3 regions of the Shewanella bicestrii genome follow, and region 2 is predicted to be linked to each of the others. Evidence: predicted binding sites of a transcription regulator. Region 2 holds the regulator's gene; each other region holds the start of a gene.

What was found. The regulator ArgR, encoded in region 2, controls arginine synthesis, uptake and breakdown. The targets are predictions, from matches to a motif close to ANTGAATANNTATTCANT.
Region 1: a site for ArgR is predicted at 1,686-1,703, ahead of CF168_RS15410 (YjiH family protein). Genes of this name have one in related genera too.
Region 3: a site for ArgR is predicted at 1,977-1,994, ahead of argA (amino-acid N-acetyltransferase). Genes of this name have one in related genera too.

Annotation. Positions count from the first base shown of each region.
Region 1 is NZ_CP022358.1:3,523,803-3,527,084, forward strand. Features, by position in the region: gene CF168_RS15400 (U32 family peptidase) at 1-342, shown strand, start outside; gene CF168_RS15405 (DUF998 domain-containing protein) at 372-1,079, opposite strand; gene CF168_RS15410 (YjiH family protein) at 1,785-3,143, shown strand.
Region 2 is NZ_CP022358.1:718,317-721,598, forward strand. Features, by position in the region: gene CF168_RS03230 (LysR family transcriptional regulator) at 1-261, opposite strand, end outside; gene CF168_RS03235 (NAD(P)-dependent oxidoreductase) at 365-997, shown strand; gene argR (transcriptional regulator ArgR) at 1,293-1,763, opposite strand; gene mdh (malate dehydrogenase) at 2,054-2,989, shown strand; gene CF168_RS03250 (thiol-disulfide oxidoreductase DCC family protein) at 3,067-3,282, opposite strand, start outside.
Region 3 is NZ_CP022358.1:402,025-405,306, forward strand. Features, by position in the region: gene coaBC (bifunctional phosphopantothenoylcysteine decarboxylase/phosphopantothenate--cysteine ligase CoaBC) at 1-413, opposite strand, end outside; gene radC (RadC family protein) at 535-1,212, shown strand; gene rpmB (50S ribosomal protein L28) at 1,335-1,571, shown strand; gene rpmG (50S ribosomal protein L33) at 1,578-1,751, shown strand; gene argA (amino-acid N-acetyltransferase) at 2,074-3,282, shown strand, end outside.

The DNA.
Region 1 (3,282 bases), 2.0 Mb from region 2:
GCAAGACATCAACACTTGTCGAAGGACAGCTGCGAAACCGTTTGCCGCCAATACAGCAAGGGCTTACTGGCACAGACGCAAGAGGCGCAGCCCTTGCTCAGGTTAAATGGCATCCAAACCCAGTCGGCCAACTGTGTCGATTTGCGCAGCGAACTCCATGAAATGATAGAGATGGGCGTCGATGTATTTCGGGTTTCACCCAGCAGCTTAGCCTGCATCAGTAAGGCCGATGCACTGGTCGAGGCGTTAAAGACTGGGGCAACGGATGCTCAGTTTCCTCGCAGCGATGAGCACTGCAACGGTTACTGGTTTGGCGAGGCGGGACTGAAATCCTTAAGCTGATAGCTTTATGGGTTAATCACTCAAATCACTCACTCGGGAGCTTGCTCCTGAGCGAGTGATTGTGGTGTGAACAGCAGCGCCGCCGTCCAACTTAATAAACTCCCAAGCCCAATCCATTCCAGCAATGCCGGCCACCACAAATCGGGTCTAGGCAGTTGCAACACCATTTCTTGATAGAAGGGTCTGTCCCCCTCGGTTAAACCCAGTTCTAATAAGGGGGCGTAGAGAAAGGTCATCATGCTCAGCAACACCACCAGCGCTAACAATAGCGTTAAGGGTTGCCGCCTCTGTGAATTAAGCCCAGCCCACAGCAGATAACAGATTGCACTCGAACTACCGAAATAGAAAAACCATTTCAGGGCAAGGATATGCAGATGATACACATTGACCGGAAACAAACCCACGCAGGCCAAGGCTAAAAAGGTTAACGCCAGCGCGCAGTAAAAGGGATAGCCCCAAAAACCACCCACGGTTTGTAAGGATGACAGGCAGTAGAACACAATACTTAAACTGCCAAAAAATAACCCACCATTGAGCACCACCGCCAGGGATGAATGCCCATAGGTGCCCAATTCACTCAAGGTATGATTCAAAAAGTTGAAGGCTCGAGTCTCGGTATGATCGAAGCCTAACACCGCCACCGCTATCCCAAGCAATAATCCAAAAATACCAATAAAACCAAACTTAGTGGCGAGCGCAAAACCTCTTGTCGCGACGTTCATTTTTGTAACAGTCATGGATAATTTAGCTAAACAAAAGTAGTACTAACTTACATGGAATTGAAAATAATTAAAGCGGCGTCCATCCTCTTTAGGAGAAATATTTTATTTCACCACTATTTACGCTTATTTAGTCACTCGCGCGCAGTTCCCGCCCTTAGTCAATATTCAATTTAAAATATGCAAATACCGAGTCAAAACTGCATAAAAATGCACAACCCATTCAGCAATGGCCGAGCTTATTGTCAGCGATAACCTCGCCATTACAATTTGGGTTAACTATTTCACATTGTATGGTGAGCGACTGAAGCCCTAATCGCATTAACGGATAAAAAAACCGCAAAAGCGGAATATTCGAAGAATCTAAGGGAAAAATTTGTACAAAATCACCCTCGACCGCTAACAACATCAAGAATAAAACAACTCGATAAACACGCTGCAACACACAGATTTAATTGCATGATTTAGTTAATCAAATACCTTATCAGCACGCAATATTCGCCAAGATAAGCATGCAGAAATGGCCCAAATAACTATGCTATTTTGCTGCTTATCTCAAACAAATTTCCGAATCGTTTTACATAGGGCCGCTAAGCGAGTAATCTTCCCCCTTCTCGATTTTGAGTTGAATGAAAATGCACCTAACATCCGCCTAACATGCGGCTTTGAGGGGCAATTTGTTCAAGTTTATTTGTGCGACTCGTACTTTTAAGGTGTACACCATTGGCTACTGAACATAAAAACCGCAACATTAAGACGATACTCACCTTTATCGTCCCTTCGCTGATCGGTCTGCTGCTGTTTATGACCCCTATCAGCTACAACGATGCGATTACTATTCCTATCGCAATCATCTCTAAAGCACTACAAAGCGTGTTAAGCGATGTATTAACCTTAATCGTGACTGTGATTGTTGTCGCCATGGCCTTGGCTTCGTTGCTGACTAAGTTACTCAAACCTAAGTTTGTGCTGAACAATCACTTCCTCAATGGGTTACTCAACATCAGCCCGCTCTGGCTTGCGACGCGCGTCGTCGGCGCCGTCTTTATCGTGCTGACCTACTTTGGCATTGGCCCCGAAGCTATTAACTCTTCAAGCACTGGCGCCTTAGTACTGAACGACCTGTTACCTGTACTCTTCTCGGTGTTTATCTTCGCCGGTATGTTACTGCCGCTGCTGTTAAACTTCGGTCTATTAGAGCTATTTGGCACCCTGCTGACCAAGGTAATGCGCCCCGTGTTTAACCTGCCAGGTCGCAGTGCCATCGACTGTATGGCCTCTTGGTTAGGTGATGGTAGCGTTGGTATTTTGTTGACTAGCAAGCAATACGAAGCGCGTTTTTACACCCAAAGGGAAGCCGCGGTTATCGGTACCACCTTCTCGGCGGTGTCAATTACCTTCAGCTTAGTGGTGATCTCGCAGGTGAAGTTGGAGCAAATGTTTGTGCCCTTCTACCTGACCGTATGTTTAGCGGGTTTTGCGGCGGCCGTGATTGTGCCTAAGCTGCCACCGCTATCGTGGAAAAAAGATAACTATATCGACGATACGCCACGTCAACCCGACGATGAGATGATCCCCGCAGGACACGGCGCACTCTCATGGGGCTTTGATAAAGCACTCGAGAAAGCCGCCAGTGCTGGTGGTGTCAAAGCCGTTTTAAATGAAGGGATTAAAAACGTTATCGATATGGTATTTGGCATTATCCCAGTGGTAATGGCCATTGGTACCACCGCGCTGATCATCGCCGAGCATACGCCTATCTTCAATTACTTAGGTATGCCATTCATTCCGTTACTGGAACTGCTGCATATCCCTGAAGCGACCGAAGCCTCTAAAACCATCGTTGTTGGCTTTGCTGATATGTTTATCCCGTCGATTTTAGCCAGCTCTATCGAATCGGATATGACCCGCTTTGTGATTGCCGCCTTATCAGTAACGCAGCTGATTTACATGAGTGAAGTGGGCGCACTGCTGATTGGCAGTAAGATCCCAGTGAATTTTGTTGAACTTTTTGTCGTGTTCGTACTGCGCACCTTAGTGACTCTGCCAGTGATTGCCGGCGTGGCTCACCTGCTGTTCTAAGCGCAACATAACCTTAAATATCAAGGGGAGTCAGATTAACTGACTCCCCTTTTTTATACTGATTCAAACACAAACTCATACACGAACAGGCAGTTTTGGTTACTTCGTTGAGTGTGGGTTAGTCGTACAAACTCCACTC
Region 2 (3,282 bases):
GTTATGACTATGGGCGCGGCTTTCCATTGCGGCGACTTCGCTCAGCACTCGCTGACAATATTGCAGGGCTTCTTCACCCTGTAGAGTGAGGCTCACGCTGCGGGTCGTGCGGTGCAGTAAACGTAAACTCAGCCACTGCTCAATTTCTTGAATATGACGTGAAACCTGTAGGCGACTCAGATCGAGGTGTTCTGCGGCCTTAGTAAAGCTGCCACAGTTGGCCACTTCGATAAAGCTACGCATGGCGGCGATTTTATCCATTAGTATCTCAATCTGAAACAATCATGCTCATTTATCGATATTTATCACGTGAAGTGTCGCAAGTAAACTGGTCTCAATTTAAATCAGTAGCGAGACTTATCAAATGAAAATTGCAGTATTAGGTGCATCAGGTTGGATTGGCGGAACCATTTTTAACGAGGCGCTGAGCCGTGGTCATGAAGTGGTTGCCTTAGTGCGTGACCCAAGCAAGCTTGGCGAAACAGCGGCAGAAGTGCGTAGTGTCGACCTGACTCAGCCATTGAAAGCCGACACATTTGCAGGTGTCGATGTAGTGATCGCCGCAGTGGGTGCGCGCGCCGAGCAGAACCATGGCATAGTCGCGAAGACGGTCAATAATCTGTTAGCCGTGTTGCCACAGGCAAAAGTGCCTCGCCTACTTTGGGTCGGTGGTGCAGGTAGTTTAGAAGTCGCGCCGGGAGTGACCTTAGTGTCTACGCCAGATTTCCCGCCCGCCTATAAGGATGAAGCCTTGGCTCAAGGTGAGGCATTGAAGGCATTTCGCGCCGCTAACACCACTGTTAACTGGACTTTTGTCAGCCCTGCGGCAGAAATCTACCCAGGCGCCAGCGAAGGCCCATACCGTTTAGGTGGCGATAGCTTCTTTACCGATGCGAATGGCCAGAGCAAGATTTCAGTGGCCGACTACGCCAAAGCGATGCTGGATGAAGCAGAAAAAGCGGCGCATCTTAATCAAAGGATCAGTGTGGCCTACTAAGGCTGATGAGCTTAGAACTACGGGCTAAAGTCGACGAACTAAGGTTTGTAAGCTCAGGTTTGTGAGCTCAGGTTTGTGAGCTCAGGTTTGTGAGCTCAGGTTTGTGAGCTCAGGTTTGTGAGCTCAGGTTTGTAAGTTTGGGGTGACGAGTCTTTTTTCCAAGTACGCGTCATCCAAGCCAACAGATAGGTCTTGTGCTGTAACGTAATCGGGACACCAGCCCTGAAACAAGGGCAATGTTGGACTGAAAAGCGTACAGATAAAACAGAACAGGTCAGCAAGCTGACCTGTTTTTTTATTCTGCGTAGTTGAATAAAGATTTGATGGTTTCCAAGGTATCGGCGATATCTTGGATGCTGGATGGACAGATAAAGATAGTGTCGTCTCCGGCAATGGTCCCCAAAATCCCTTCTGGTTTACCGATGGAATCCAATAAACGGGCAATTAATTGCGCGGCGCCAGGGCTGGTGCGAACGACAATCATCGCTTGGTTATGGTCAACATCGAGTACTAAGTTCTTTAACGGGCTGCCAGCGGTAGGCACGCCGAGTTCGGCGGGTAAGCAATAAACCATCTCCTGCTTAGCGTTGCGGGTGCGCACTGCACCGAACTTGCTGAGCATCCGAGACACTTTCGATTGGTTAATATTGCTAAAGCCTTCTGCTTGTAAAGCGGCGACAATTTCACTCTGGGAGCCAAAGCGCTCCTCTTTTAAAATCGCCTTAAAAATTCTAACAAGGTCATCCTGATTCTTGGTCGTTTGCATAGTCTTATTCTTTATTCAAAAAAACAGGCGTATTTTGAATAGTTTTGGTCAAAGTGTCAACAAATAACCATTATGACTGAATAAAAATGCAATTTATGGATGGCTAGATAGCCGTGTTGTCGGTATTGATATTGAACTAGAGTAAATATTCAACATTGGAATGCTCAGTTTCGCTAAAACTTTGTCTCCACGACTAAGGGATAATTGAAATTAACGTGACATTCCAGTAATGTGACGCCAACGGAAATTAGATCCATGTCACACATATCCGAGAAATAACGGAGATAACTATGAAAGTTGCTGTACTTGGTGCTGCTGGTGGTATCGGCCAGGCTCTCGCCCTACTGTTAAAAACTCAATTACCTGCGGGTTCTAAACTGTCTCTATACGATATCGCACCGGTTACTCCGGGTGTTGCGGTTGACTTGAGCCACATCCCTACTGCGGTAGAAATCAAAGGTTTTGCTGGTGAAGATCCAACGCCTGCACTGGAAGGTGCTGACGTTGTTCTAATTTCTGCTGGTGTTGCGCGTAAGCCTGGTATGGATCGTTCAGATCTGTTCAACATCAACGCAGGTATCGTTCGTAACCTGATCGAAAAAGTGGCAGTGACTTGCCCTAAAGCGTTAGTGGGTATCATCACTAACCCAGTAAACACTACTGTTGCTATCGCAGCTGAAGTGTTGAAGAAAGCCGGTGTTTACGACAAGAACCGTCTGTTCGGTGTGACAACTCTGGACGTTATCCGTTCTGAAACTTTCATCGCTGAATTAAAAGGCTTAAACGTTGCAGACGTTAAAGTGAACGTTATCGGCGGCCACAGCGGTGTGACTATTCTGCCATTACTGTCCCAAGTTGAAGGCGTGACTTTCTCTGATGAAGAAGTGGCTTCTCTGACCAAGCGTATCCAAAACGCAGGTACTGAAGTGGTTGAAGCTAAAGCCGGTGGCGGAAGCGCGACTCTGTCTATGGGTCAAGCGGCTTGCCGTTTCGGTATGTCTCTGGTTCGTGGTCTGCAAGGCGAAGCTAACATCGTTGAATGTGCTTACGTTGACGGCGGTAGCGAGCACGCTGAATTCTTCGCTCAACCAGTGCTGTTAGGCAAAAACGGTATCGAAAAGGTACTGCCTTACGGTGAAGTGAGCGCATTCGAAGCTAACGCCCGTGATTCTATGTTAGATACGCTGAAAGGCGATATCAAATTAGGCGTTGATTTCGTTAAGTAATCCATCTGGATTATCAAAAACGGAGCCTAATGGCTCCGTTTTTTATGGGCTGAATTTGAGTCTTAGCTTTAGGCTAGTTACTTAGGCAGCTGGCATTGATTGTCGCAGCGCGCCTTGCCCGTTAGTAAATAAGAGATGCGGTATCTGTGCTTGGCAAATCTCAGGTAGCACCAGTCCGCGATAGGTTTGATAAGTGGCAACCGTAGCATCTGCACCCAAGGGCGCGTACCCGTTAATCCCCAAGCTTTGCAGGTGACATCGAGCCCAAGCAAAATCTCCCCCGACGCCGTTTC
Region 3 (3,282 bases), 320 kb from region 2:
TGGGTGGCCTCATTGCGATACATCTGCTGATTCATCGCAGGGCACAGGGCTATTGGCGCTTCGGTCGCAAGGCAAGTGGTGGTGATAAGCTCATCCGCCATGCCCGCATTAATACGGGCCAGCAAATTCGCCGTGGCAGGTGCGATAATCACTAAATCCGCCCAGCGCGCCAGCTCGATATGGCCCATTGCCGCTTCGGCAGCGGGATCGAGTAAACTTGATGCCACGGGATGGCCTGATAAGGCTTGCAGAGTGAGTGGGGTAATAAATTCCATGGCGCTCTGGCTCATCACCACACGCACATCAAAGCCGCGTTCTTTTAAGCGGCGTACTAAATCCGCACTTTTGTAGGCCGCAATGCCGCCACCAATACCCAGTAGGACGTTTTTCGTTATCAGGCTCACAGACATAATCCGAGATTGAAATAATGTTGCCAACCATACCACAAAGCGACTAATTGGCGTGACTGTCCCAGTTCAAAAAATCTCGTCCATACTTGTTTAAAGTAAAAATTCGCGCTGACAGGGAGGTCGTATGGCGATTAAGGATTGGCCCGAGGGCGAAGGCCCGCGGGATAAATTATTAGTAAAAGGCGCTGCTCATCTCTCGGATGCAGAATTACTGGCCGTGTTACTGCGAAATGGGTTGAGCGGATTGAATGCAGTCGACCTTGCACGCTCACTGATCCATGAATTTGGTGGATTAAGAAGCTTACTTTGCGCACCAAAGCATCAGGTGTGTCGACTTCCGGGCGTGGGACCTGTAAAATACGCCCAGCTTCAAGCCGCGGCTGAATTAGCGAGGCGTGTGGCACAAGAAAACCTGCAGAGAGGTCAGGTTTTGACAAATCCCGATTTAACTCGGGATTATTTAATGAGACAATTAGCTGACCGCTCCTATGAAGTGTTCGCAATTTTGCTGCTGGATAGCCAGCATAGAGTGATTCAATTCGTCGAATTATTCCGCGGAACAATAGATTCAGCTTCGGTGTATCCACGTGAAGTGGTGAGCCTAGTGCTGGAGAAAAAGGCTGCTGCCGTCATAGTGTGTCACAATCATCCGTCTGGTATTGCCGAGCCCAGTCAGGCTGACAGACGAATAACTGAGCGATTAAAAAATGCGTTAGCAACCATAGACGTATCCTTACTGGACCATATGGTTGTTGGTGATCGAGAGATAGTTTCCTTCGCGGAACGAGGCTGGATTAATTAATCTAACGCTTGATCTTACCTCTATGATCGTGTATAAAATGCGCCCTCTTTGTGCCTCGGGCGACGGCCATACGAGGTACATTAATGCTCGAGCGTTAAAATTGTTTTTTGGAGAAGACTGACATGTCAAGAGTATGCCAAGTTACTGGCAAGAAGCCGATGGTTGGTAACAACCGTTCGCACGCAAAAAACGCGACCCGTCGTCGTTTTTTACCTAACCTGCAAAACCACCGTTTCTGGTTAGAAGAAGAAAAACGTTTCGTACAGTTACGTGTATCTACTAAAGGTATCCGTCTGATCGATAAGAAAGGTATTGAAGTTGTTGTTGCTGAACTTCGTGCCCGTGGCGAAAAGGTGTAATAGATCATGGCTAAAGCTAAAGGTAATCGTGAGAAGATCAAATTAGTTTCTACAGCTAAAACTGGTCACTTCTACACAACTGAAAAAAACAAGCGTAACATGCCAGAAAAAATGGAAATCAAAAAATTTGATCCAGTTATTCGTCAGCACGTTATCTACAAAGAAGCAAAAATCAAGTAATCCTTGTTTAGTGTTTCGAGAAAAGCCCCTTATCTAAGGGGCTTTTTTTTGGGCTTTTTTCGGCTTCTCGTCATCAAGTTGAGATAAATCTGTCCCATACTCGGCAGTGCTGCGAAATCGCATTTGGTTAAAAAAATGTGATTATTTATCCAAAATGCATTTTTTTGAAAATATAAGCACTTTATTGTATTAAAACCGCATTTTAATGAGAATAAATTCTTTATTGGTGAATTAAGATGCAATATTATACGCGTGATTTAGTCATTCATTCCTGGTGTGCCATATCGGCTTTGCCAGCTCAAATATGAGGTGTAAACAACGCGTGCGTACCACTGAACTGGTTGATGGATTTCGTCATTCTGCCCCTTACGTCAATGCCCATAGAGGGAAAACCTTTGTGGTGATGTTGGGTGGCGAGGCTTTAGCACAAAATCAATTTCGCGGCATATTAAATGACGTGGCCCTGTTGCACAGTTTAGGCATTAAAGTGGTGTTAGTGTATGGCGCGAGGCCGCAAATCGATGCGGCATTAGCGGCCAATGGGATTGAACCCGCCTACCACGAAGGTGTACGTATCACCGATGAAGACTCACTCAAAGTGATCAAGCAGGTCGCGGGTGCATTGCAGTTTGATATCACCGCACGTTTATCGATGAGTCTAAGTAATACGCCGATGCAAGGCGCGCAAATTAACTTAGTCAGCGGTAACTTTGTGATCGCCCAGCCTCTGGGGGTCGATAATGGCATCGATTTTTGCCTAAGCGGCAAAGTGCGCCGTATCGATACTCAAGGGCTTAAGCGTCAGCTCGATAACCACTGTATCGTGTTGATGGGGCCGATTGCCGCATCCGTCACTGGCGAAAGTTTTAACCTCACGGCCGAAGAGATTGCCACTCAGGTTGCGATCAAGCTTAAGGCCGACAAGATGATTGGCTTTAGTTCGCAAAACGGCATCCTAGATCGCAATGGCGATGTGATTGCCGAATTAATGCCAAATGATGCGCAAAACATTCTGACTAAGCTCGCTGAGCAAGGTTCGGCCTGTATTGGGACTATGGCCTTCCTCAAGGCGAGTATCGATGCGTGCCGCAATGGTGTGCCCCGTTGTCATTTGGTCAGTTACCTCGATGACGGTGCTTTGCTGCAGGAGTTGTTCTCCCGTGAAGGCATAGGTACGCAAATCGTGACAGAAAGCGCTGAGCGTCTGCGCCGGGCATCGATTAGCGATATTGGCGGCATATTGAATTTAATTCGTCCTCTGGAAGAACAAGGCATTTTAGTGCGCCGGAGTCGTGAGCAGCTTGAGATTGAGATCGAGCAGTTTATGTTGATTGAGCGAGACGGCTTAGTCATTGGCTGCGCGGCCCTGTATCCCTTTGAAGAGGATAACGCAGGGGAGTTTGCCTGTTTGGTGGTGCATCCGGATTATCGCGATGCGGATAGGGGCAGTCTGCTGCTGAAAAACATCATAGGTCAGGCGCGTCATCGGGGTTATTCCCGTTTGTTTGCCTTGACTACCCGCAGCATTCAC